One region of the Neobacillus sp. genome, then DNA from elsewhere that is predicted to be linked to it. Evidence: predicted binding sites of a transcription regulator. Region 1 holds the regulator's gene; each other region holds the start of a gene.

Evidence for each region. The regulator Rex, encoded in region 1, represses fermentation and respiration genes when NADH is low (regulators of the CRP and FNR family bind a similar motif). The targets are predictions, from matches to a motif close to TTGTGAAATATTTCACAA.
Region 2: the regulator Rex is predicted to act here: its motif matches at 3,110-3,127, upstream of scfA (six-cysteine ranthipeptide SCIFF).
Region 3: the regulator Rex is predicted to act here: its motif matches at 3,142-3,159, upstream of RTR43_RS20745 (DoxX family membrane protein).
Region 4: the regulator Rex is predicted to act here: its motif matches at 2,715-2,732, upstream of adhE (bifunctional acetaldehyde-CoA/alcohol dehydrogenase).

What each region holds. Positions count from the first base shown of each region.
Region 1 covers NZ_DALZYO010000030.1:4,521-10,746, forward strand. The annotation lists gene RTR43_RS17355 (ABC-F family ATP-binding cassette domain-containing protein) at 1-1,066, opposite strand, end outside; gene moaC (cyclic pyranopterin monophosphate synthase MoaC) at 1,245-1,742, shown strand; gene RTR43_RS17365 (redox-sensing transcriptional repressor Rex) at 1,778-2,434, shown strand; gene RTR43_RS17370 (YhbD family protein) at 2,764-3,387, shown strand; gene RTR43_RS17375 (polymer-forming cytoskeletal protein) at 3,400-4,122, shown strand; gene RTR43_RS17380 (cytoplasmic protein) at 4,139-4,858, shown strand; gene RTR43_RS17385 (MDR family MFS transporter) at 4,860-6,226, shown strand, end outside.
Region 2 covers NZ_DALZYO010000017.1:62,588-68,813, reverse strand. The annotation lists gene RTR43_RS12215 (NAD(P)H-dependent oxidoreductase) at 25-576, opposite strand; gene RTR43_RS12210 (winged helix-turn-helix transcriptional regulator) at 783-1,121, shown strand; partial or broken gene RTR43_RS12205 (3-oxoacyl-[acyl-carrier-protein] synthase III C-terminal domain-containing protein) at 1,125-1,355, shown strand; gene scfB (thioether cross-link-forming SCIFF peptide maturase) at 1,434-2,831, opposite strand; gene scfA (six-cysteine ranthipeptide SCIFF) at 2,910-3,059, opposite strand; gene gerXC (spore germination protein GerXC) at 3,281-4,456, opposite strand; gene gerXA (spore germination protein GerXA) at 4,462-5,952, opposite strand; gene gerXB (spore germination protein GerXB) at 5,939-6,226, opposite strand, start outside.
Region 3 covers NZ_DALZYO010000041.1:1,736-7,961, forward strand. The annotation lists gene RTR43_RS20730 (MFS transporter) at 1-239, shown strand, start outside; gene murB (UDP-N-acetylmuramate dehydrogenase) at 446-1,351, shown strand; gene RTR43_RS20740 (TetR/AcrR family transcriptional regulator) at 1,732-2,262, opposite strand; gene RTR43_RS20745 (DoxX family membrane protein) at 2,492-2,890, opposite strand; gene RTR43_RS20750 (discoidin domain-containing protein) at 3,471-6,226, opposite strand, start outside.
Region 4 covers NZ_DALZYO010000003.1:48,213-54,438, reverse strand. The annotation lists gene adhE (bifunctional acetaldehyde-CoA/alcohol dehydrogenase) at 26-2,629, opposite strand; gene RTR43_RS02545 (hypothetical protein) at 2,780-3,007, opposite strand; gene RTR43_RS02540 (2-oxoacid:acceptor oxidoreductase family protein) at 3,607-4,617, shown strand; gene RTR43_RS02535 (thiamine pyrophosphate-dependent enzyme) at 4,636-6,226, shown strand, end outside.

The DNA.
Region 1 (6,226 bases):
TTTCTCCCTTATAAGCCCGAAAGGTGATGGCATCTGAAACTTTTTCCCCGTCGTAACCAACCGCAAGCGAATCTACCATTAGAACGTCATTTCCACTTTGTTTTTCAATTTCAAACGAGAAGGTTGCGGACTTTTCATCACCTAAGGGACGGTCAATAGTCTCCATTTTCTCAAGCTTTTTCCGGCGGCTTTGTGCTCGCTTCGTCGTCGATGCGCGTGCCAGGTTCCGTTGGATAAAGTCCTGGAGATTGGCTACCTCTTGCTGTTGTTTTTCGAAAAGCTTCATATCACGCTCATAATTGGCCGCTTTTTGGTCAAGGTAAGAACTATAGTTACCCGGAAACCTTTGAATTTTTTTGCGGGCTACTTCGTAAACTTGGGTGACAACCTTATCTAAAAAATAGCGGTCATGGGAGACAATTAAAATCGCGCCATCATAGCTCTGTAAATATTGCTCAAGCCAGGAAAGGGTTTCGATGTCAAGATGGTTGGTAGGCTCGTCCAAAATTAAGATATCAGGTTTCGTTAATAGCAATTTCCCTAAGGCAAGACGGGTTTTCTGCCCACCACTTAAACTTGAAATCAGCAAAGAACTTTCGCGGAAATTTAGCCCATGCAGCACGGAGCGAATATCGGCCTCGTATTGATATCCACCTTGTTCCTTAAATTTCACTTGGAGCTCGTCATATTCTTTAAGAACACGTTCGTATCTTGTGTTGTCTTCGAACACACTTGGGTCAGCCATTTGATTTTCAAGCCTGCGAAGTGATTTTTCCATCAATTGAAGCGGTTCGAAAACGGTTATCATTTCTTCCCAAATTGATAAATTTGATTCTAAACCAGTATTTTGTGCTAAATAACCGATGGTCACTTCTTTTGGCTTGATAATATCCCCGCCATCATGAGACAATTGTCCGGCAATGATTTTTAACAATGTCGATTTCCCTGCACCATTGCGGCCAACAAGTGCCGCGCGGTCCCGGGTTTGTAATTCTAGCTTTATATTCGATAAAATAAGGTCAGCACCATAATATTTTTGTAGTTGATTGACCTGCAATAAAATCATTCTAATTCACCTCTATTACATAGGAATAGTGTACCTTATTCCGGCATTGTCGGCAATAAAGGGCAGACCTATAGCGTCGAGTGAGATATTATTTTTTGAAAAAAATGTTTGAATTAGTTCAAAGTTTCACACACAATAACTGAAAAATAGTGTATGATTTTTTTGGGAGGATTTATTTATGGCAAATTTTACACATTTTAATGAAGAAGGCAGAGCAAAGATGGTCGACGTCAGCGAAAAACCGGAAACGGCTCGGACCGCTCTTGCTCATTCAAGCATAACTGTTAGTAAAGAAATTTTTGGAAAAATAACCAATAATGAAATGAAAAAAGGCGATGTCCTGGCTGTGGCCCAGGTTGCTGGAGTTATGGCGGCAAAAAAAACATGGGATCTGATTCCAATGTGCCATCCGATTCCATTAACAGGAGTTAATATTTCCTTCTCATGGGAAGAAGATCAAGAAGATCACTATCATTTACATATTGCAGCAGCGGTAAAAACCAAAGGTAACACGGGTGTGGAAATGGAAGCGTTAACAGCGGCGTCAGCTTGTGCCTTAACCGTGTATGATATGTGTAAAGCGGTGGATAAAGGCATGGTCATTGGACCGACCTATTTAGTCGAGAAAACGGGCGGCAAAAACGGCGATTATAAAAGAACCGAACAAGTTAAATGAAATGTAACTAAATCATTCAAGGGGTGTGGGAGATTATGAGTAATGAAACGATGAAAATACCACAGGCGACAGCAAAACGGCTGCCCCTCTACTATCGATTTTTAAAAAACCTCCATTCTTCCGGTAAACAAAGGGTCTCTTCTGCAGAATTGAGCGAGGCGGTGAAAGTGGACTCAGCAACCATTCGCAGGGATTTCTCCTATTTTGGTGCTTTAGGGAAAAAGGGCTATGGCTATAACGTCAATTACTTATTATCCTTTTTCCGGAAAACCTTAGACCAAGATGAATTAACAAAGGTTGCGTTAATAGGGGTCGGTAATCTCGGAACTGCCTTTTTAAACTATAATTTTTTAAAAAACAATAATACGAAAATAGAGTGCGCCTTTGATGTGGATCCGACTAAAATGGGAACGCTGATTCGTGAGGTACCGGTCTATCATTTGGACGATTTGGAGAATGTTCTAGCCAATGAAAATATATCGGTTGCGATTCTTACGGTTCCGGCTTCCGTTGCGCAGATGATTACAGATCGACTTGTGAAGGCGGATGTGAAAGGGATATTAAATTTTACTCCGGCAAGGTTAAATGTTCCTCCCGCCATTCGGGTCCATCATATCGACCTAGCAGTAGAACTGCAATCACTGATTTACTTTTTAAAGCACTATCCGACTGGGGAAGTAGAAGAAGAATAGCTAGTATAAAGGGTTTTTCACGAATATCTACTCGTGAAAAGCCCTTTTTTTGTTGTATAGGAAATTATAAAATAATTAATTGTGGATAAATTGAAATAGTTCTCTGAATCCAGCTCCAGCGCCCAGCGGCTAGTGTACTTCGCTCTCCGCCCTACGATAAGTCAACATCGAATCGCTATCGCTCTTCGTGTTTCCTTTATCTCAGTTGGAGCGCTCCAGTCCATACGCCGCTAAACGGGCGCTTGCGCCTTTTGTGCTTGAAGGTCTTTTTGCTGCTTTACAAACGTAACAGTGTTATGTTACATTGAAAATAGAAAGGGGTTTTCAATATGAGTGAGGAGTTAATTTCTAAGAAGGATTTATTAGATATTGCTGGAATATCGTATGGACAGCTATATCGCTGGAAACGGAAGGATCTCATTCCTGAAGAATGGTTTATTCGGAAATCCACATTTACGGGCCAAGAAACCTTCTTTCCAAAGGAAAAAATCTTAGAAAGAATCAATAAAATTCAAACAATGAAGGAAAATTTGTCATTGGATGAGCTAGCTGATATGTTTTCTCCAAATATTAGTGATTTGCAGTTGGAAAAGGATGATTTAATAAAACGTAACATTGTTTCGATTGAAGTAATGAATTTTTATCTAGAGAACGATAAAGGCGTGAAGATATTTAATTTTCCGAGAATCCTTGAAGTATATATATTAGAAAAGCTGCTTCAGTCAGGTGAGATTAATTTAGATGAGGGGAAAATGCTCTTACAGGTATTAAAGGACAATGCCCAGCATATCAAGCAAAAAAGCTGTGAATTGGTATTTACGCGAAAACTAGGAGTTTCATCGTGTCTTTTATTATTGAATGCCGAAGCTGCTCATTTTGAGCGAGGAACGAAAGTTGTCACGACTCTCGCACTGATGACCTGTATGGAAGAAATTAAATCGAAATTATTGTAAAGGAGAATCGTGATGGAAACAAAAAATAGAGGAGATTTGGTCATTAATGGTATTGGGGCATCAAACGGTGGGCAGTTCCATCTTGTTACCTTAAATGGACGAGGAAAAGTTAACAGTGATTTGGAGTGTAGTGAGTTTGAATGCAATGGTTCAGGTACGGTCAATGGCAATGTTACAGCAAATACAGCTAAGGTAAGCGGGAATGCCAGTTTTAAAGGAACAATCGAAAGTCAGAAGTTTACGGTGGACGGAACAGCAAAAATTGGGCAAAATCTGTATGCTAAACAATTACAGGTTTCAGGTAAAGCCTCTGTTGGCGGAAAAGTAAAAGCTGAGGAAATTAAACTTAGAGGCATTCTGACGATTGGAGAAGATTGTGAGGCTGAAACGTTTAAAGCACAATACCGGTTTACAATTGGAGGACTTTTAAACGCGGATCAAGTAGATATTGAGATCTATGGAGAATGTAAAGCACAAGAAATCGGCGGGCAAACGATCATCGTAAAACAACATAAAGGATCCTTCATGGGCACTCTCTTCAAGCCTTTTTTTAAAACACAATTAGAAACGGATTTAATTGAAGGAGACAGAATTGAACTTGAAAGTACGATAGCAAAAGTTGTCCGTGGTAACCAGGTTAGGATTGGTCCTAATTGTCATATTGGCGTAGTTGAATACACAGAAGAATTTTCACAGGATAAAAATGCCATTGTAGGTGAAAGCAGAAAGGCTTAATGGGAGGGAGAAGAAAATGGGAAAAAGCGAAAATCTTATTATTAATGGATCGGGAAGTTACCCCGGTGGCCGTTACGATAAAATCAGCATCAGAGGAGAAGGTACGATCGTTAATGATGTGGAATGTTCAATTTTTAATGTCTATGGCACGAGCGAAGCAGTCGAGAATGTTACAGCAGGTTCAGTAAAAATAATTGGTGAGGTAGAATTCCAAGGGAATATCGAAGTGAAGGAAACGCTTGTCATGGGGACCATGAAGGTCGATGGTAAATCCCATTTGAAAAAAGTGAAGATTCTCGGGTTGCTGGAAGTGGGTGAAAAGCTCAGTGGAGATGAAGCAACCATTAAAGGGAGCATCGTGGTCAATGGTGATGTTGAATATGAAACGTTCGATTCAAGCGGCGGTTTTGAAATCAAGGGATTATTAACGGCTGATACGATTAAGGTGGGATTGCGCTTTGGCCAGAGCTCAGCAGAAGAAATCGGTGGCGGAAAAATCACAGTTAAGAGAAAGAAAAATTCTCTGTTTCCTTTTGGAAAAGAGGTAGGATTCCTAACGGCTAAAGTAATCGAAGGGGATGATGTTTATTTAGAAAATACGAACGCCGATATAGTTCGTGGCAATATGGTCAAAATTGGCCCTGGTTGCCAAATTGGATTAGTGGAGTATACTAATGAATTGGCTCATGACCCTTCATCAACGATAAAACAAAGTCAAAAAAACAAAGGAGAATAGGATGGTAGCGAAGGATAGTAAGTTAGGATTGGTTGTTGCAGGGTTATTATTGGGGATTTTGATGGCATCGATGGATAATACGATAGTGGTTACTGCGATGGGAACGATTGTCGGTGACCTCGGTGGGCTGGAGAGCTTCGTTTGGGTGGTTTCGGCCTATATGGTAGCGGAAATGGCTGGGATGCCGATTTTCGGCAAACTATCGGATATGTATGGACGGAAGCGGTTCTTTATTTTTGGATTAATATTGTTTATGGCAGGTTCTGCGCTGTGCGGGACAGCAGAGAACATTACACAATTAAGTATTTACCGTGCTATTCAGGGGGTAGGCGGTGGCGCGCTAGTGCCGATCGCGTTTACGATCATGTTTGACCTCTTTCCTCCTGAAAAGCGCGGGAAAATGGGCGGCTTGTTTGGAGCTGTGTTTGGCTTGTCGAGTATTTTTGGTCCATTGCTCGGGGCATATATTACTGACCATATTAGCTGGCATTGGATTTTCTATATTAATTTACCACTTGGGATTTTGTCGCTGATTTTTATTGTCATCTCCTACAAAGAATCACCTATTCACCAAAAGCAATCGATTGATTGGTGGGGGGCAGTGACCTTAATTGGAGCCGTGGTTTGTTTAATGTTTGCCCTGGAGCTTGGCGGACAGAAATATGATTGGGATTCTAGTGTCATTTTAAGTTTATTCACAGGATTTGCAGCACTATTTCTACTCTTTTTATTCATTGAGACCAAAGCGAAGGATCCAATCATTTCTTTTTCGATGTTTAAAAACCAACTGTTTGCCGGAAGTACGATCGTTGGCTTGTTTTACGGGGCCGCGTTTATGGCGGCAACAGTATATATCCCGATCTTTGTCCAGGGGGTTTATGGCGGCAGTGCCACCAATTCAGGGCTTATTTTGTTGCCCATGATGCTGGGATCGGTGATTACGGCACAGGTCGGTGGATTTTTGACAACAAAAATGAGCTATCGGAACATCATGTTTTTATCGGGTGTTATTTTGATTATCGGATTTTTGTTGTTAAGCACGATCACGCCGGATACAAGTAGGGCGTTGCTGACAATCTATATGGTTGTGATTGGCTTGGGTGTCGGTTTCTCATTTTCTGTTTTGAGCATGGCGGCGATTCATCCATTTGGCATGGAGCAACGGGGCTCGGCTACCTCGACAAGTAACTTTATTCGCTCGCTCGGCATGACGGTAGGTATTACGGTATTTGGTATGATTCAGCGAAATAATTTTAGCGGGAAATTAGCAGATGCTTTTTCTGGGATGGGGCCAATACCTAAAGGTGATTCGCGGCAATTGTTATCGGAGCAGGCAAGGAGCCAGATTCCAGCACCAATATTGGAAAA
Region 2 (6,226 bases), on a different contig from region 1:
CTCCTTGTAATTTTCCTTTATAGATTAAAAGTTCAATTCTTCTTTCAAATGTAGTTCAAGTTCTAATACAAATTTTCCAACTTTCGGATTTTTGATTACATCATAACAAGTGAAACTCTTTAAAGGTTTCATTCCGATGAATTTCTGCATGAGGTGCAAATGGCTTAATGCATCATCCAGGCTGTTCCCTTCAAAAAATTGAGTTGGATCATTAAATGCTTTTTCAGGAGCATTCCAGGTAGTCGAAAACATATATTTCTTTTTGGTCAGTAAACCTCCGCTTCCATATTGATCAGCACCCTTAAAAAACAAACCATAAGCATAAACCTCATCCATATACGTTTTCAATAAGCCTGGAACACTGAACCAATAGACAGGTGTTTGGTAAATGACAATATCAGCCCATAAAAACTTTTGCTGTTCTTCGTCAATTTTATATCCGTTTTGAACAATGGTTGTTTTTATATTGTTTTTTTCACTTAACAAGCTGACCATCTTGTCCATTAATGTTTGGTTTAAATTACCTTCCGCTGTACTATACCTTTGATGTCCGTTAATAATAAGTATATTTTTCATCTTTTTTCTCTCTCCTTTGATTGTTGGATTTCTCTCACTTATCAATTCCTCAAGAATGTGATGGAATAATAGGTTTATTGATATTATAAATATAGTAACTTTATTTAGGGAAGTAGTGATAAATAATTCATAAAGTTACCGAAAGTATACTTTTTTGATATGATAAAGAAAATTAATTAAAAAATGTTTTAGGAAGGATGTTTCAGATGAGTGTTATGGAGCCTGTCATACTGACCAAAGGAACACCAGGTGAGATTTGCCCTATAGCTAAAACGCTTGACGTAATTGGAACTAAATGGACATTTTTGATTATTCGGGATCTGCTTATCGAAGGAACAATGCGATTCAGTGAGCTATTGAAATCAATGGATGGAATTAGTCCAAAAACACTTTCACTACGCCTTAAGGAACTGGAGGATCATGGGATATTGGAAAGAAAGGTATTTCCGGAGGTTCCCCCTCGTGTGGAATATACATTAACAGAAAAAGGAAAACGATTAGAAAGTATTTTCATTGAATTAAAGAGGTTTGGATTATATTTATAAAAGAATTTACGAATGATTGAATCCATTTGTGAAAAATTAGGTTTTCCACTAGATAAAACACTAACTAGTGTGGAATATACGGGGAATACCTCTTCTGTTTCCATTTCATTAGCCTTACAGATAGCGATAAACGAAGGAAAGTTAAAAAATGGGGACACTCTTTTACTATAGGGATTTGGAGGTGGTCTTACACATGCTGTACATATCAATAAGTGGAATTTGGCAAAGGAATAAGAATTAAATCAAAAAAGGCTGAGCATAAATCAGATTTTTTCTGACTTATGTCCCAGCCTCTTTTTGCATCTTTTGTACTTATTCAGTCACGTCCTGTTCCATAGCTCTGATGGATTCAGCTACCTTAACCATCATGGAACATTCGATTCTCTTACGGAAGATGTCACAACTGAAGTCGTAGGTTCCGTTTAGGGAGCCGGTTGCATGCAGCGCGTTGGCAGGGCAGCCGCCACTGCAGTAGAGTTTCGCCCAGCAATCCTGGCATTCCGGCTTCGAGTAGCAGTTGCTCTCTTTAAATTGGCATTGCGTCTCTGGTTTTGTGATTCCATCCCAGATGTTGCCCAAGCTGTATTCTTCATCCCCAACGAACTGGTGGCAAGGGAAGAGCTCACCCCAGGGTGTAACTGCGAGATATTCGGTTCCTGAACCGCAGCCGGAAATTCTCTTTTGGATGCAAGGGCCTTCTGAGAGGTCAAGCATGTAATGGTAGAAGGTAAAGCCATTGCCTTTTTCCTCGCGACTCAGCATTTCCTTGGCGAGAATCTCATACTGGTTGTAAATCTCTGGGAGGTCTTCCTCGGTGAGCGCATAAGGTTCTCGTGGATCACAGATGACCGGTTCCATCGAGAGTTTGTCGAAACCAAGGTCTGCGATGTGAAAAATGTCATTGGTGAAATCGACATTGTTGTGGGTGTATGTCCCACGTACATAGTATTCTTTGTCTCCACGCTTTTCGATGAATTCCTGGAATTTCGGAACGATATGATCGTAGCTGCCCTTTCCAGTGATCGTTTTGCGAAGTCGGTCATGGACCTCTTTTCTTCCATCAAGACTCAATACGACATTGTACATTTCCTGATTCAAGAAATCGGTGACCTCATCGGTGAGCATCATGCCATTCGTCGTGAAGGTGAAGCGAAATGTCTTTTTGTACTCTTTTTCTTTGATTCTTGCGTAAGTGACAATCTGTTTGACAACCTTCCAGGCCATTAGTGGTTCTCCGCCGAAGAAGTCAACGTCGAGGTTTCGGTGATGACCGGAGTTTTCCAATAGGTAATCGATGGTTCTTTGGCCAACCTCATAGCTCATGATTGCTCTGTCTCCGTTGTATTTCCCCTGGCTTGCGAAGCAATATTCGCATGACAGGTTACAGGTATGCGCGACATTGAGGCAGAGGGCCTTTACATAAGTCTGGCGATTTCTCAAATCAATTGAAAGATCCTTATATTCATCCTCAGTAAAGAGTTGCCCATCATTTGTTAGCTTCTCGACGTCCGCGATGGTGTCCCGAATGTCCCCTTCGGAGATGTCGGAATCATATGCGTATTTTTCCAGCATCATTATCACGATTTCTTCCGTAGGAGTATTCTCATAAAGCGCGATGATTTCATAGGCGAGGTCGTCGACTACATGCACCGATCCACTGTAGGTATCGAGCACGATGTTGTATCCGTTTAGTTTATATTGATGAATCATACTTGATAATCAATCTCCTTTTGTCCATAAAAATTGCCGCCCATCTAGAAAGCAGTTGGGCGGCACAGTTCCTGTTTCCTATCTGTTTATTGTGTTTTCACACTTCTGATTTGCAATTCCGCAAGAAGTTTTGCAAGCCGACTGGCAAGATGTCTGGCATGCACCGCATCCACCGTGTTTTGCGGTATCCTTCAGATTACGAGTGCTCAGTGTTACGATTCTTTTCATAACGTGAAACCCCTTTTGACAGTATTTTTTAGTAGAATAAGAGTTAACCCTTGTGAATGATTTCACATAAATTCCAACAATAATTTTAACAACATCTTGGGGTCAAGTCAATCATTTCCAATGCCTTGATACTGCGGAAAATCCACTTGATTTGAATTTTCATTTCCTTCTCCGGTTACGCCATGTTTTTTGGCTAATGCAATGCCTTCACTATGGCGTTACTATCGTTCCCGAGAGAAGGGCTTTTGCAAATCGGTAGACTTCCATTGGCCGCTCGTCATAATTTGCACTTTTACCTCTACCTCTAAGGATGATGGCGAAAGTGAGATAGCGCCGTTCTTTTCGAGTTTTTTCCATGCTTCTACATTATTACGATATAGTATTTGCGAAAGCTGATAAGCATCAATTCCTTTTTTTAATCCAATTTTGTAGGTTCGTTCGACTTCCTTTTTCAGCTCTTGGGCAGCTAATGTATCTAAGGTTTTCACCGGCAAATATTTTACAACCTGAAAAATATCTCCTTCGATGTTAATCTTCATCCGAAAATGCGGTTCATGGTTCTTTATGTAGGCTTGTGTTTGGATTTTTGGTTTTCTCAATACGATTTCTGCAACGGGCTTCCCCTCTTTTTTTAATAGCATTGGTGCGCGTTTAAAATTTTTTTCCGTCCATTTTAAGCCTGATAAGTCCTTCTCTGACAAGTACCCTTTGTAGCGCTTCGATGCGACAAAAGCTGACCCGCTATACTTTAGTAGCGGAAAATCCTTTTTGTTTGATTTCCATTTTTTTTTCACAATAGATAAGTAAGGTATTTGTGTGGTCATCCCCGGCTCATAAAAGTAGGCCCGAAATTTGAAAAACTTCAAAGGACTAAAAAGGGAATAATTTTTTGTCATTTCATTTGGGATATCCATAACGGTAAAAAGGGGTGAGAGATTTAGGATGGTCCCGGTTGCCAACACATCCTGAACCGGTTCCTTTGTTCCAAACACCCACATCGTATTTCTAAACTGAAAGAAACGTGCTAAGAATTCATCAATTTGTCGTATATCTCCATTTTTTAGTACATTCTCAGAGAATACGATGGTTTTTATATGCTCCCAAGACACACTTTGTTGGGTCGTTTTATAAAAATCGAATGCTGAATGGTCTAAAATCTCCCCGCTTCCTTTTCCGATAAAAATTGGCTGTGGTGTTCGCATTGTGATTTCTTGTTTTGCAAAAGTTGAAAAATTGATAAATTGAGGGTATAGCACGTATTGATTGTCTTGAAAGTCAATTCCTAAGGCATTTATGTACCATACATGCTCCACTTCTCGTGTATCCCAACATCCGGTTAACAAAAAAACAGATGCAAATACAATAAGTAGCTTTTTTTGAAATAGAATTTTACTCATCCTTTTTACTCATCCTTTTTTTTCGTGCTATCGTTTGTATGAATCTCTTTCGGCCGTCTTAGCATCTTTTTAAAACGAACTCGGAATGTTGCAGGTATAACACTAGATGGGACAAGTGGAGAGTAGGGGGCCATAAACGGAACCCCAAAAGAGCGTAGGTTCACGAGATGAATAAAAATGATAAAGACTGCAAAGATGAGCCCTACTACTCCAAGTAAGGATGAGAGTATATAGACAAAATATCGGAGGATACTTAACGTTCCAGTTAGTGACTGATTGATCAAAGTAAAGGTTGAAACGACAGAAATAGCCATCATCACGACAATACCTGGGGAGGCAAATCCTGCGCTGATGGCAGCTTGGCCAATAATTAACCCGCCTACAACTGATAACGTTTGACCAACAGTAGTTGGGATCCTAAGTCCAGCCTCTCTCAGTAACTCAAATAAAAAAATCATCATGAAGCCCTCTAAAGTAGTAGGAAACGGAACTCCCTCTCTTGACAAAGCCAGTGTTGCCAACAACGTATAGGGAATTTGATCAGGATGATAGGCAGCTAAAGCAATCCAAAATCCTGGTAGGAAAACGGCTATAAGTAAGCTGAAGATCCGGAGGACCCTTCCGAAGCTTCCAAAAGGGGCCGTAGAATGCTGGTCCTCGGCATTATTTACGAAAAACACAAGGGTGACAGGTCCAACGGACGCAGTCGGTGAACCTTCCACTAATAGGAGGAAGCGACCATATAGTAAGCAATTTGTAGCATAATCAGGTCGTCCGGTGTATTCCAATAAAGGAAATATGGTGAAAGTTCGGTCGGTAATAAGCTCTTCAATTTGCGTAGCCGAAACCACGGCGTCGACATTAATTTCATTTAGTCGGGATCTTACTTGTGCTAAAATATCCTGCGAAATAACATCCTTCAAATAAAGAACAGCAACCTTCGTTTTACTTCTAGTTCCGATTACAAATTCTTCATAATTAAGGGAGCTTGTTTTCAATCTTTTACGAATTAGCCCTATATTGGTTTCCAGTTCTTCAACAAAACCATCCCTTCCTCCTTTCAGAGTTACTTCCGTACTAGGAGCTTCTACTGATCTTGCAGGTAGTTTAGCTAATTTGATTGAATAAGCCAGCTTAAATTCAGGGAGGAAAAAGAGAAATTCACCTTCAAAAACCATTTGGGCGAGTTCCTCCTGTGATAAATCTGACTTTATGGAAGCTATAGGAAAAACCATTTTCGACTCCAATTCTTTTGCATCACCGAAAAATCCATTTTCCAATATCTCATGAAGATGAGGCAATATCGTTCTTCTCAATTCCTTTGTATCAATAAGACTTTGACAATATACAGATAAAATAGAGAAAGAAAGTAAGCCTTTGCCGATTTGCTGTTTTTGGAAGAGGACATCTTTGGAACCTTCAAACCATCCCTTTAAAACTTCCTCATCACACTTGATCTTCATCTTATCTTGATCAGCTCGATTATTGCGCCTCATTCGATTTAACTCCTTTCTTTCTATTCACAAACATGGAGAGGATGGTCAAAAGTACAAAAAGAAAGAGCATTAATACAACCGTGCCAGGTAAAAATAGGCGGGATAAAAACGTATAAAAAGTGGTATCGTTAATGGACAAAATCGATAGCGCAGTGATCCATCCAAGAATAAAGAGCTGTAAGCCTGCATTTACCTTCTTATTTGTAATTTGAAGAAGATCTGGGATTAAAAAAGAAAGAAGAGACAAGCGGATGAAAGCTCCAACAAACCACTG
Region 3 (6,226 bases), on a different contig from region 1:
TCGGATCGGCACAACCTGCTCTTCAAGTAGCAATTATACGATTAGCTCCACCAGAAAAAATAGGGGTAGCGAATGCTACATTTTTTACTGCTTTTGATTTAGGGATTGGTTTAGGAGCTATTATTCTTGGATTTGTTTCACAGCTCATGGGATATCAAATGCTATTTGTTGTTTGTGCAATATCTGGATTTATTAGTTTGTTAATTTTTATTTTGTTTGTAAAAAAGACACTAAAATAACCATTTAATTTACGAAAAAAGCTCTTTATTTTGTGTTCCAAAAGTAAAAATCTTCACGAAATAATCGGATTCTTAAAATAAAGTGTTTTATCCATTTTTCGCCTTGAATTTTTACACCATAAGAGGATAAACTGTAAGCTTTTATTTTTAAATTAAACGAAATATATCGGTACTTTTTTATAAAAACATTTTTATAGGAGTTCGTAATGAAAACAATATATAATGATTTAACATCTATATTAAATGCGGAAAACATAAAAACAAATGAGCCATTAAGCAACTATACTTTTACAAAAACTGGTGGAAAAGGTGATTTAATCATAACACCAAAAACGTATCAAGAAGTACAAAATGTATATAAATATTCTTTAAAACATAATATCCCTACAACAATTTTAGGTAATGGTTCAAATCTAATTATTAAAGATGGTGGAATCCGCGGAATCGTATTAATTTTAACTACGATGAATAATATTCATTTATCCAATAATAAAATTAAAGCTCAAAGCGGCGCAGGTATTATTGAAGTTTCCCGCTTTGCACTTAAAAATAGTTTATCCGGATTAGAATTTGCTTGCGGAATACCTGGTTCAATAGGTGGTGCTCTTCATATGAACGCAGGAGCCTATGGAGGAGTAGTATCCGATGTGCTGCAAGAAGCTCTTGTTCTGGATACAAATGGCGACTTTTTAACTTTGTCAAAAAATGAAATGGAATTAGATTATAGAAAAAGCAGCATTGCACAAAACGGTTACTTAGTTCTAGAGGCTACTTTTGGCTTAACTCCGGGAAAATTTAATGAAATAAAAACAAAAATGGACGATCTTACTTTCCTGAGAGAATCAAAACAACCCCTAGAATATCCATCTTGCGGAAGTGTTTTCAAACGTCCTCCAGGATATTTCGCGGGTAAATTGATTCAAGATAGTGGACTACAAGGAAAACAAATAGGAGGAGCACAAGTTTCAAAAAAACATGCCGGTTTTATAGTTAATGTCGGATCAGCTACTTCTACTGATTATCTTAAATTGATATCTTACATTCAAAATACAGTTAACGCAAAATTCGGTGTGGTTCTCGAACCAGAAGTTAAAATATTAGGAGAAGATTAAAGAGTAAGCTGTTTCAATCTAAAGTTGTTTTATTGCCAAAAAGGAAATTTTTACAATTAAATTGAAAATAAAAAAGAGAATTCGGGAGAAGAAATGGAATTTGTTTGTACAGATAACCCGCGACTTTGATTACTATCTAAATCTTGATTCACATTAATATCACAACAAAAAAGAGCTAGAAGACCTAGCTCTTTTTTGTTGTGATTAATAATAAGAAGCTTTTTTGTTTTCTCAGTGACTTTCTTATAATAACATGTGTCTTTAGCTCACAAAGAAAAAAAGCTATTGCCTTTGTTCCATAATCGCCCTTTTAAGTTCAGTTCTTCACAAGTTCACAAATCATTAAGTTGAGGAAAATCTTTCATATAAATTCCTCTCAATTATTTATGATTTTTTTGTCTTACACCATTTATATATATATCCGATATTTGTTCAGCAAGAAATATAGAGCTTTCCTTTCCATTTAATACGTATCGTAAAGTTAAGCTCTCAATCGTTGCTAAAGTAGACTCGGCTAAAATACCAATACTTACTTCCTTCCTGAGATATTCATTTTCCTGCTCCCAAGTCATAATTTGGATTAAAGAATTCAGTATTTCTTTTCTTATTTCTTCAATATAAGGATTCAGAAAATAAACAGCTCGTGTATAATCGGGATTATATGCCATAAATTTGAATATTTCTTCCCATCTTTTACGGGTATTAGTTTGATTATTCGGGTCATTTTTTCCAATTATAAATTGTTGGATTAACTTATTCTTCCAGTTCTCTAAAATCTCCATATAAAGAGCTTCCTTATTCTCAAAGTAAATATAGAAAGTTCTTTGTGAAAAGCCAGCGTTGGCTACAATATCTGATATTTTTGCTTGATGAAAACCAACTCGCGCAAATTCACTAATCGCTGAATTCATAATGCTTTCTCTGCTTTTCACAGCCTTGTTAGGGTCCCGAGCCACTTAATAATCACCTATCTCATGTGTAGAGTATTATTGGATTTATACTTTAGTAACTATCGAGTTACTTGTAATGCACTTTATAACTATGCTTTTCAATACTCTTCAATATTATCCTTAGGTTTTCGGCAATGTCAAGAAAAAAAAGGGGATGTCAACCCATCCCCTAGTATGAACACGTATTTAATTAAGCGACAATCTTTTGAGAACGTTTAGATGAATCCATTTTTTTGAAAAGCAACATATATCTTTCCCGGTAATTTAATACTAAAACCAAATGAACCAAGAACATACTTACTCCTAAAACGGTTAATGAAGGATTCAGCACCAAAATAAAGAAAAGAATATTTATGGTAATTGGTGCTAATAAAGCTAACGCCAAAGGTGCTAAAAGATCAGATAATAACAAAATACTTCCAACTAACTCCGTAATTTTCACAAAGGTCATAAGACCTGAAGACACCTCTGCGTCTATTAAATGCTGTGCCATGCCTGTCATCTTAGGCAAAGGCATAAAACCAAAAAGAAACCCGAGCGCGGAATAAATATAGAAAACAGCGAATAAATAACGAAGAACCAAAGACACCTTTTTCAAAAGTAAAAACTCCTTTTTTAATATAACTTCTTTTCTAAGTAAAAATACAATAAACATTTCCAGAAGACGACACTTTAAAGTGGTTATACTAACTCGTTAGTTAGTAACTCATGAGTTACTAATATTGTACTAAATAAAAAAAATTTTTCAATAGGAGGTCACATGAAAATCATGTCCATTACGTGAACAATTCTTGCAATTGTATGGAGTTGAGATTTAGGGGATTTAAGGAGCTACATTTTAAGTGAAAACCCTCACAATTTCTTCAGCCTTACCAATTTTTTTAATCGTGTTATTCCACAAACTGGCCCTTTAATGGAATAACATACTGGATTTTATTTACAACATCTTCAAGAACATAAAAAGAAAAATTTAGTACAGGAATTTAATCAAACTTTATTATAAATTATTGAACTTTTTTACAAATTATCAATCTTTATTTTAAATCTACAATTACAAGGAAAATGAAAGAATTGTATGAAAAACACAAAATACATAACTAAGCAAATCAAAATCCCCGTTTCCACTAATGGATCCGGGGATTGAACGTAATGAAAGACTGACACTTCAACTATAGTCTATTCCTGTAACTATCCATTCTCGTTTCAAGTGTTCTAATCAAAACATGGAACGTGAATCCGTCAAACTCTTTATCGCTTCCTAAATACGACTCCAGTTCATTCTTTGCAGCAATCAGCTCCATTCTTTCTTTATTTGCTTTTGCACCTTTTGTTGGCTCATTAACCAGTTTTTCTGCCTCTTCCAATAATTTCTCCGCTCCAGCAATGTCCGTTTTACCGTATGCTTCCAACTCATATAAACTATAGCCGTACTTAGTACCATTTACCGTTTTTCTTTCCGTCATGATTACTTTTAAATACTTAGCATCTACATCTTTTAAATGGATTGTATCAATATCACCGGCGCTAACTCCATTTGTAGCTGGATATGAATAAACTTCCTCGAAAGTATTTCCATCCTTTGAAGCAAGCAATGTATATTTCTCTGCCCTGGCTCGTTCCCAAAAAAGCTTCACTGTATCTATGCTGCGAGAATCATCTAGTTCTACCATAATCCATTGATTATCAGCCTCAGCAGCTGAAATATTGTACTGGGAGCCCCATCTAGTTAATAAATCCCCATCCGTTATATTTGCTGCACGTTGAGACTGATTGTATTCCGAAGAGGTGGTTACTTTTTGTTGGTAAGCAACATTTCTTTGACCAGGATCGTAAGATAAAATATTTTTAATGTTATTGCTTGATAGAGCTTTATTCATTACCGTAATGTTGTCGATTTTTCCTTTGATTCCTTGCCCGATTTTTTCCAAAGGCAGGACAAAGGTCGAGGAGTCATTGACCCGGCCGCCCAGCTTATTCGTTTGCTGAGAAGTAGAAACTTGTTTTCCATTAATAAATAAAGTCGTTTTCTTTTTATCGCCAACAAGAACAACATTCTGCCATTCGTTTTCTTTTAGTGAGTAATTGTGGCTAAACGTATAGTTTTCAAATTTTGATAAGCTTCCATCAGACGTTTTCTCATTTCTTTGATAACCCAGCTTACCTGTTTGGTTTAAGTTCAAATAAAAATCTCCATCTTTCCCAGAAAACAAGGTAGCATCGTTAAGAGACCCTTCATCTAGTTTAATATCGAACGAAACCGAATATGGATATCCTATCCCTGACAAAGGAAGTTCAATGAAATTATCCCCATCCAACTGTAGGGATTTCCCATCATAACCATCGACAAGGTTCGGTCGGCCTTTGATTTTTGAATCATATTCATTTCCTGATAAGTCTTTAACTTTGTTATTCTTCATCGATTCAAAATCATATTTAAGGACTACATCTGTTTTGGACTCAACGAATCTCGAAGGGTTAGATGGTGGGATTTTATTTTGAACCGCATTCACCCGTTCCATAAACTGCTCAGAGGTCTGACCAGCTGTTTTTTCTCCGTACCAAGTTTTTTCGGAAACTAACACAACTGCATCTTTCATTCGATTAAAAATATCATAACTTGATAAACCGCCCGAGAATGAAGTCATATCATTCCATACCGCAAATTCTGCACCTTTTGTTTGTGGATGGGCAAATGGCATGGTTGCTCCGCCATTTCCTCTACCGTTGTTATTCAAATCATTTACTTCCCATGAATCATATCTATTTTTTATATCCAAATAATCCGGATACCCTGCATTTCCAACAGGAACAATATACAGATCTCCTCCGCACGTATTGATAATGTCATAGCCTAAACCGTACATTTCCTTTACATCAGACCAGTACGGAGCCCAAATATTCATCGTTGCCTTATTGCTTACCGGGGTATTTCCATTGAAGCCATTTTTTCCAATTGATCCCCAAAGTCTTGTTTCATACCCTTTATTATTAATATAATTAATAAAATGGTCCGTATAGGCTCTCATTTGCTCTGAATATTTCTTATCATACTCATCCGTACCCATATGGAATTTACTACTTTGAATGACCCTATTTTCATCAGTTGGACTATCCCCAAGAAACTCATCAAAAAGGGACTCAATAAATGGATAAACCAATTTTTGTTTTTCCGAGGTGGTAATGTCTAAAGCCCCTTTGGAAAGCATCATGTCCGGATTCACAGCTCTAAAGCTTTCCGCATGGTATGGTGTATCAATTTCTGTGACAACATCTATTCCAACCTTTTTCATATTCTTTTGAAAAGCAATGTACTCTTCCTGTGTATAGTACCCATCCTTTGCATTAATTTCTGGATATTTTTTACTTTCTACCCGAAAAGCTTGATAATTTGCTGCGCCCCAATAATCATTAATGTGCAATTGAATTTCATTTAACTTAAACCATGCCATATATTCTGTCATTTCTTGAACATAGTCTAACGGAATATACATCCTGCCAACATCCAGCATTCCTGAGCGTACTTCATATTTTGGATAGTCTCTTGCTATTCCTTTAGGAATGCTATTTTTATTGTCTGATTGATATAAGATTTGCGTAAGGGAAATCCCTCCATAAAGGATCCCTTTTGTTTTTGGAGCACTCACTATAATTTTATCGGTGATCTCAAGAGTGTACCCTTCCTCACCTAAATGATGTTTCGTATTGTCGATTGTTAAAAAAATATCCCCAACTCTTGCCTTCGAGCCTTTATGAACATTAATCTCTTTTCCTACCATATTTTTAAAATAGGATTGAATACCTCGAGCAGTTTCCATTAAAGTATCCGGGGCAGACGAATCTACCACTAAACTAGCTCCTTTTTCAAGTTCAAAATTACCAGTATAACCCTTCCATTCTCTCAGACCAGGTATAACGTTCGGAACCG
Region 4 (6,226 bases), on a different contig from region 1:
TACTTTTTCGTTTCAACCTCAAAAGTTAAACTCCTTTAAATGCTTGACGATATATTTCAGCTAATTCTGATATTAATGGAAGCTTTGGATTTGCAGTTGTACATTGGTCTTCAAATGCTCGCTCAGCGAGATAATCTACTTTGCTTTCGAATAGTTCTTTCTCCACATTATTTGCTTCAATGCTCATAGGGATTTCAAGCTCATGAGCTAGCTTAATAATGGCCTGAACGAGGCTCTCTACGCCTTCTTCCGTTGAACAAGCTGGGAGACCTAATGTTCTCGCAATTTCCGCATAGCGCTTGTCAGCGACAAAGTGGGCATATTTCGGGAACGCGGTAAACTTCTTCGGTTTGGTTGCATTATAGCGAATGACATGTGGAAGCAAAATTGTATTCGCTCTTCCGTGAGCGATATGGAATTCTGCCCCAAGCTTATGCGCCAGGCTGTGATTGATGCCAAGAAACGCATTGGCAAAGGCCATACCAGCAATCGTTGATGCATTATGCACTTTTTCGCGAGCTAATTCGTCACTTCCATTTCGATAGGCTCTTGGCAAATATTCAAATACGAGCTGAATGGCTTTCATGGCGAGTCCATCTGTATAATCATTGGCCATACAGGAAACATACGCTTCAATGGCGTGAGTTAGAACGTCCATTCCAGTATCTGCTGTAATCGTCTTAGGCACCGTCATAACAAACTGCGGATCAATAATTGCTACATCTGGTGTCAATTCATAATCGGCAAGCGGATATTTCATATTTGCTTCTTTATCGGTAATAACGGAAAATGACGTTACCTCAGATCCTGTTCCAGAAGTAGTCGGAATTGCCACGAATTGTGCTCTTTCACCTAAATGTGGATATTTCACAATACGTTTACGAATATCTAGGAATTTTTGTTTAAGTCCAAAGAATTCAGCATCAGGATGTTCATAAAACAACCACATTCCTTTAGCAGCATCCATTGCTGAACCCCCGCCAAGAGCAATGATGACATCAGGCTGGAATTTAGCCATCATTTCTGCCCCCTTCAAGACGGTTTCAATCGAAGGGTCAGGTTCCACCTCTGAAAAAATTTCGCAATGGACATAATCCGGACGCTTTCTTAAATAATAGAGAACTTTATCAACATATCCTAATTTCACCATTCCAGGATCCGTAACAATAAAGGCTTTGGATAACTTAGGCATTTTTGCTAAGTACTGAATGGAATTTTTTTCAAAATAAATTTTAGACGGAACCTTAAACCATTGCATATTGACATTCCTTTTAGCCACTTTTTTAACATTAATTAAATGAATCGCACCCACGTTAGTGGAAACAGAGTTTCCTCCATATGTGCCGCAGCCAAGTGTTAAGGAAGGCATATAGGCATTATAAATATCACCGATAGCACCTTGTGAGGATGGCGCGTTTACAATAATCCTCCCTGCTTTCATTCGTAAGCCAAACTTCTTAATCGCGGTTTGATCAGTAGAGTGAATAACCGCAGAATGCCCTAAACCTCCAAATTCTAGCATTTCTTCAGCTCTCTTTAATCCTTCCTCAAGACCACTAACCTTGTAACAAGCTAGTACGGGGCTTAATTTTTCTCTCGAAAGCGGGTAGCCAGGTCCTACTCCTTTTAATTCAGCAACAAGAATTTTTGTATCCTCAGGGACATTTACGCCTGCCATTGCCGCAATTTTTGAGGCAGCCATTCCAACAATATCAGGGTTTACAGCACAGGAATGTTCATTAATGACTAATTTTTCAACCTTTTCTATTTCTTCTTTATTTAAAAAATAACAATTGTTTGCAATCATTTCATTTTTTACATCATCATAAATTTCTTTATCCATAATAACAGCTTGTTCTGAGGCACAAATCATCCCATTGTCAAATGTTTTTGATAAGATTAAATCATTAACTGCTTGATACAGATTAGCTGTTTTATCAATATAACAAGGGACATTCCCTGGTCCGACTCCAAGGGCAGGTTTTCCTGAACTGTAGGCGGATTTAACCATGCCCGCACCACCTGTGGCAAGAATCATCGAAACCTTCATATGATTCATAAGAGCTTGTGTCGCCTCAAGTGAAGGCGTTTCAATCCATTGAATGCAATTTTCTGGCGCCCCAGCCATTATCGCTGCATCTCTAAGTACCCTAGCCGCTTCACTGCTGCATTTCTGTGCGGATGGATGGAAAGCAAAAACAATCGGATTTCTCGTTTTAATCGATATGAGTGCTTTAAACATCGTAGTTGAAGTTGGATTTGTGACAGGTGTCACCCCCGCTATAACTCCCACAGGCTCAGCAATTTCAATGATTCCTTCATGCTCATTCTCATTTATGATGCCAACGGTTTTATCATATTTGATATTATGATAGACATACTCCGTTGCAAACATGTTTTTGATGATTTTATCTTCATAAACGCCTCTGCCTGTTTCTTCAACCGCAAGTTTTGCAAGTGGCATATGCTGATCAAGCCCGGCCAAGGACATTTTCATGACAATTTCATCAATCAGTTCTTGGTCAAAGCTGCGGAATTCTTCCAATGCTTTTAGACCATTTTCCACTAAAACATCAACCATTTGTGTAACACTCTGCTTTTCTATCACTGCTTTTTCTGCCAAAGCCATGGTTATCCCTCCATTTGGTTAAAAGAAATGGTGAAGAACTTTACAAAAATACATATAAAACTAAGGATTAACATTTTAAAAAAGTTTGTGAAATATTTCACAAGTTGAAGTAAAAAAAATGGAATATTAAAATATATGTTTCACAAGTTGTTAATCGCAAACGGGATTTCTAGGAATTTTTTCAAATGAAATATCCGTTAGTACTTTTGAATATCTTTTTACTATGATCACGTAATTGATCGTCCAAATATATGCTGGAATATTTTCATTATCTTTAAACATCATTGCCTCAAATTCGTCACCCACTGTTTCTTCAAACACCTCAAGTGTATAAGTTTCAGAATCAGTAGAGAAGGTTTTCCATTCACAAACCATCATGACTTATCACTCCTTATTTCTTTATGAATTCATCATAACACGAGTTTAGCATAATAGTTTGTGAAATATTGAACAAACTATGAAATATGATGACATTTATCAAAAATAGTACAAACTCCTTCAATCCACCTTTACTGTAATTGTTAACATTTAAAAGATTGGTGCGGTGTGAACATTTCACACCTTTTTTTATTTCAATAATAATAAATACGTATTTTTTCTAGTTTAGAATAATCTGATATGAACTTCTCCAAACCATTAAAAAAATCTCTTTATGTAAAGGTCCCTCCATGCTTGTGAATCTTTAACTCCCTTTTTACCATTTTAATTCCTATAAAATACTCCCATTAGTTCTCATTTTGTTATATAACAAAATTTTTCTGTACTATATCAATACGTGTGTTTAATAGGTACTGATGCAAAAATTAATCTAATAACTGCAACTTTAAAAGCGTTATTACGCTATTTTTATTTCTTAACTTATTAATCTGTTGTAATTGATTTAGTATCTTGTTACAATTAAATTACATCATTTTTAGAAAATTCATAAAATTAAATCCTGGTAATATTGAGGCCTTTAACTGATGGGAGGAATACTTTTGTCAAAATTGCCGAAAAGCAATGAATTGGGTTTTTTTGAGATTCGCCTAGAATCAATTGGCGGGTTGGGAGCTAATTTAGCTGGAAAAATGCTTTCTGAGGATGGAGTTGTTGGAAACGGACTAAACGGAGTCGGTTTTTCATCTTACGGATCAGAGAAAAAAGGCTCCCCTGTAAAAGCGCATATTCGCTTTTGCGATCCTGTTACAAACATCAGAGACACCACACCAATTGAACGTCCACATGTAGTAGGCATTTTCCATGATGCCCTTTTTAAAACCATTGATTGTACAAGCGGGATTTATCCCGACAGCACCATCTTAGTGAATTCACAAAAATCCCCTTACGAACTGAAGAATGACATGAAAATCCCTGGCGGAACAATCGCCATCGTTGATGCAACAGGAATTGCATTAGAAGAACAAACAAAAGTCAATACCGCTATGCTGGGAGCGCTTTATCGGATCTTGGACTTCTTAGACCCTGATTCTATGAAACAAACAATTAGCCGGACGTTTGAGTCGAAGTATCCACACCTTGTCGAACCCAATATCCGGACGTTTGAACGCGGGTACAATGAAGTAAAATTCAAAACATATTCGTTTGATGATTTAATTGATCATAAACCATTTTCTAGAGCAGAACCACTGCTCGGTTATCAAACCCAGGCCATTGGCGGTACCATCACAAATCCAGGAAACAGCATATTAAAGGATTTAAGCATTTCACGTGCCGGGATGCTGCCGCATTTTCATGAAGAGAAATGTATTAATTGTGCAGCCTGTGATACCGCTTGCCCAGACTTTTGCTTTGTTTGGGAAGAACAAGAAGACAAACGGGGCCGACGGCAAATGTTCCTTCAAGGTATTGACTACCAATATTGCAAAGGCTGTTTGAAATGCGTCCATGCTTGTCCTGTTGATGCATTAACGGGAGAAAGAGAATATAATGACGGCTACGCAGACAAGAATCGTGTGCCACATCTATTTGATTTGGCCATTCAAAATTAAGGAAAGGACGGATTCTCCATGTCCATTGATTTAAGCCAAGAAAAGTTAACCATTCCAAATGGAACGTTTGAGCAAAGTGTCGTATTTGAATCCGGCAATGAAATGGCTGCCTATGCAGCACACCAAATTAATTATCATGTTATGGGGTATTTTCCGATTTCTCCTTCAACAGAAGTTGCTCAGTTCCTTGATGGGATGAAAGCCAAAGGCGAGCATGATATCGTGTTGATCCCTGCTGACGGAGAACACGGATCAGCCGGTATCTGCTACGGGGCTTCGACTGGCGGCGGACGTGTTTTTAACGCTACAAGTGCAAATGGGTTTCTCTATATGCTAGAGCAGTTGCCTGTTCAATCGGGAACTCGATTTCCAATGGTGTTAAATTTGGTCAACCGCTCCATATCCGGACCATTAAATATTCATGGAGATCACTCCGATTTATATTTCGCGTTAAATACCGGATGGCCGATCCTAATGGCCCGTGATCCGCAAATCGTCTATGATATGAACATTATCGCGATTAAACTAGCGGAAGATCCTGAAGTCCGACTACCCGTCATCGTCTCATTCGACGGTTATTTCACCTCCCATCAAAAGAGACGGGTCGAGGTGATGAAAAATAAAGAAGATGTACAGAAGTTTATCGGCGAGCCAAATGCGAACTTCCCTCATGCATTAGATCGCGAGAATCCAGTCACAATCGGTCCTTATATGAATGAACCCGACTACATTAATAACTGTTATCAACAATCGGAAGCCATGTATAAAGCAGAGCAGGTCTTCGAAAAAATTTCGAAAGAATATGCCGAATTAACCGGTCGGGAATACCCTATTCTTGATTTATATCGCATGGATGATGCAGACGTGGCAGTGTTTATGTTGAATTCGGCCGCCGAGGTTTGCAAGGATGTAGCCGACCGGCTCCGCATACAGGGGATAAAAGCCGGTGTCATCTCTCCAAATATGATTCGTCCCTTCCCGCAAAAACAATTAGTTGAAAGTTTGAGAAATGTAAAAGCGGTTACAGTTGGAGACCGTGCCGACTCATACGGAGCACATGGCGGAAACATGGCACTAGAATTAAAAGCGGCTTTGCAAACAGCGGGAAATGTTAGTACAAAGGTAATTAACCGGATCTACGGATTGGGCGGCAAAGATTTTTATGCTGACGACGCAGAACATTTTTTCCAATTAGCGCAAGAAGCGGCTGAAAAAAGCTGTGTTGAAAAGCCATTTGACTACTTCGGGCATAATCCCGGCAACTCGAAATTCGCGCCAAAACGTGTCTTGAATCCAATGAAAAAAGAAGACTTGAACACTGGTTTAATCACCGTCACGCCTGATGAAAATACTGGAGAACTAAAGGTTAAAATCCCTCCACTAAGGAGTTTAACAAAAAAGCCAAAACGGTTAGCTTCTGGACACGGTGCATGCCCAGGGTGCGGAATCTTCTCAGGACTAGAGCTGTTCTTTAAAGGAATTGAAGGAGACATTGTTGCTTTATTCCATACCGGATGTGCCATGGTTGTGACAACTGGCTTTCCATACAGTGCCCATAAAGCGACTTACATCCACAATCTCTTTCAAAATGGCTCAGCAACGTTATCGG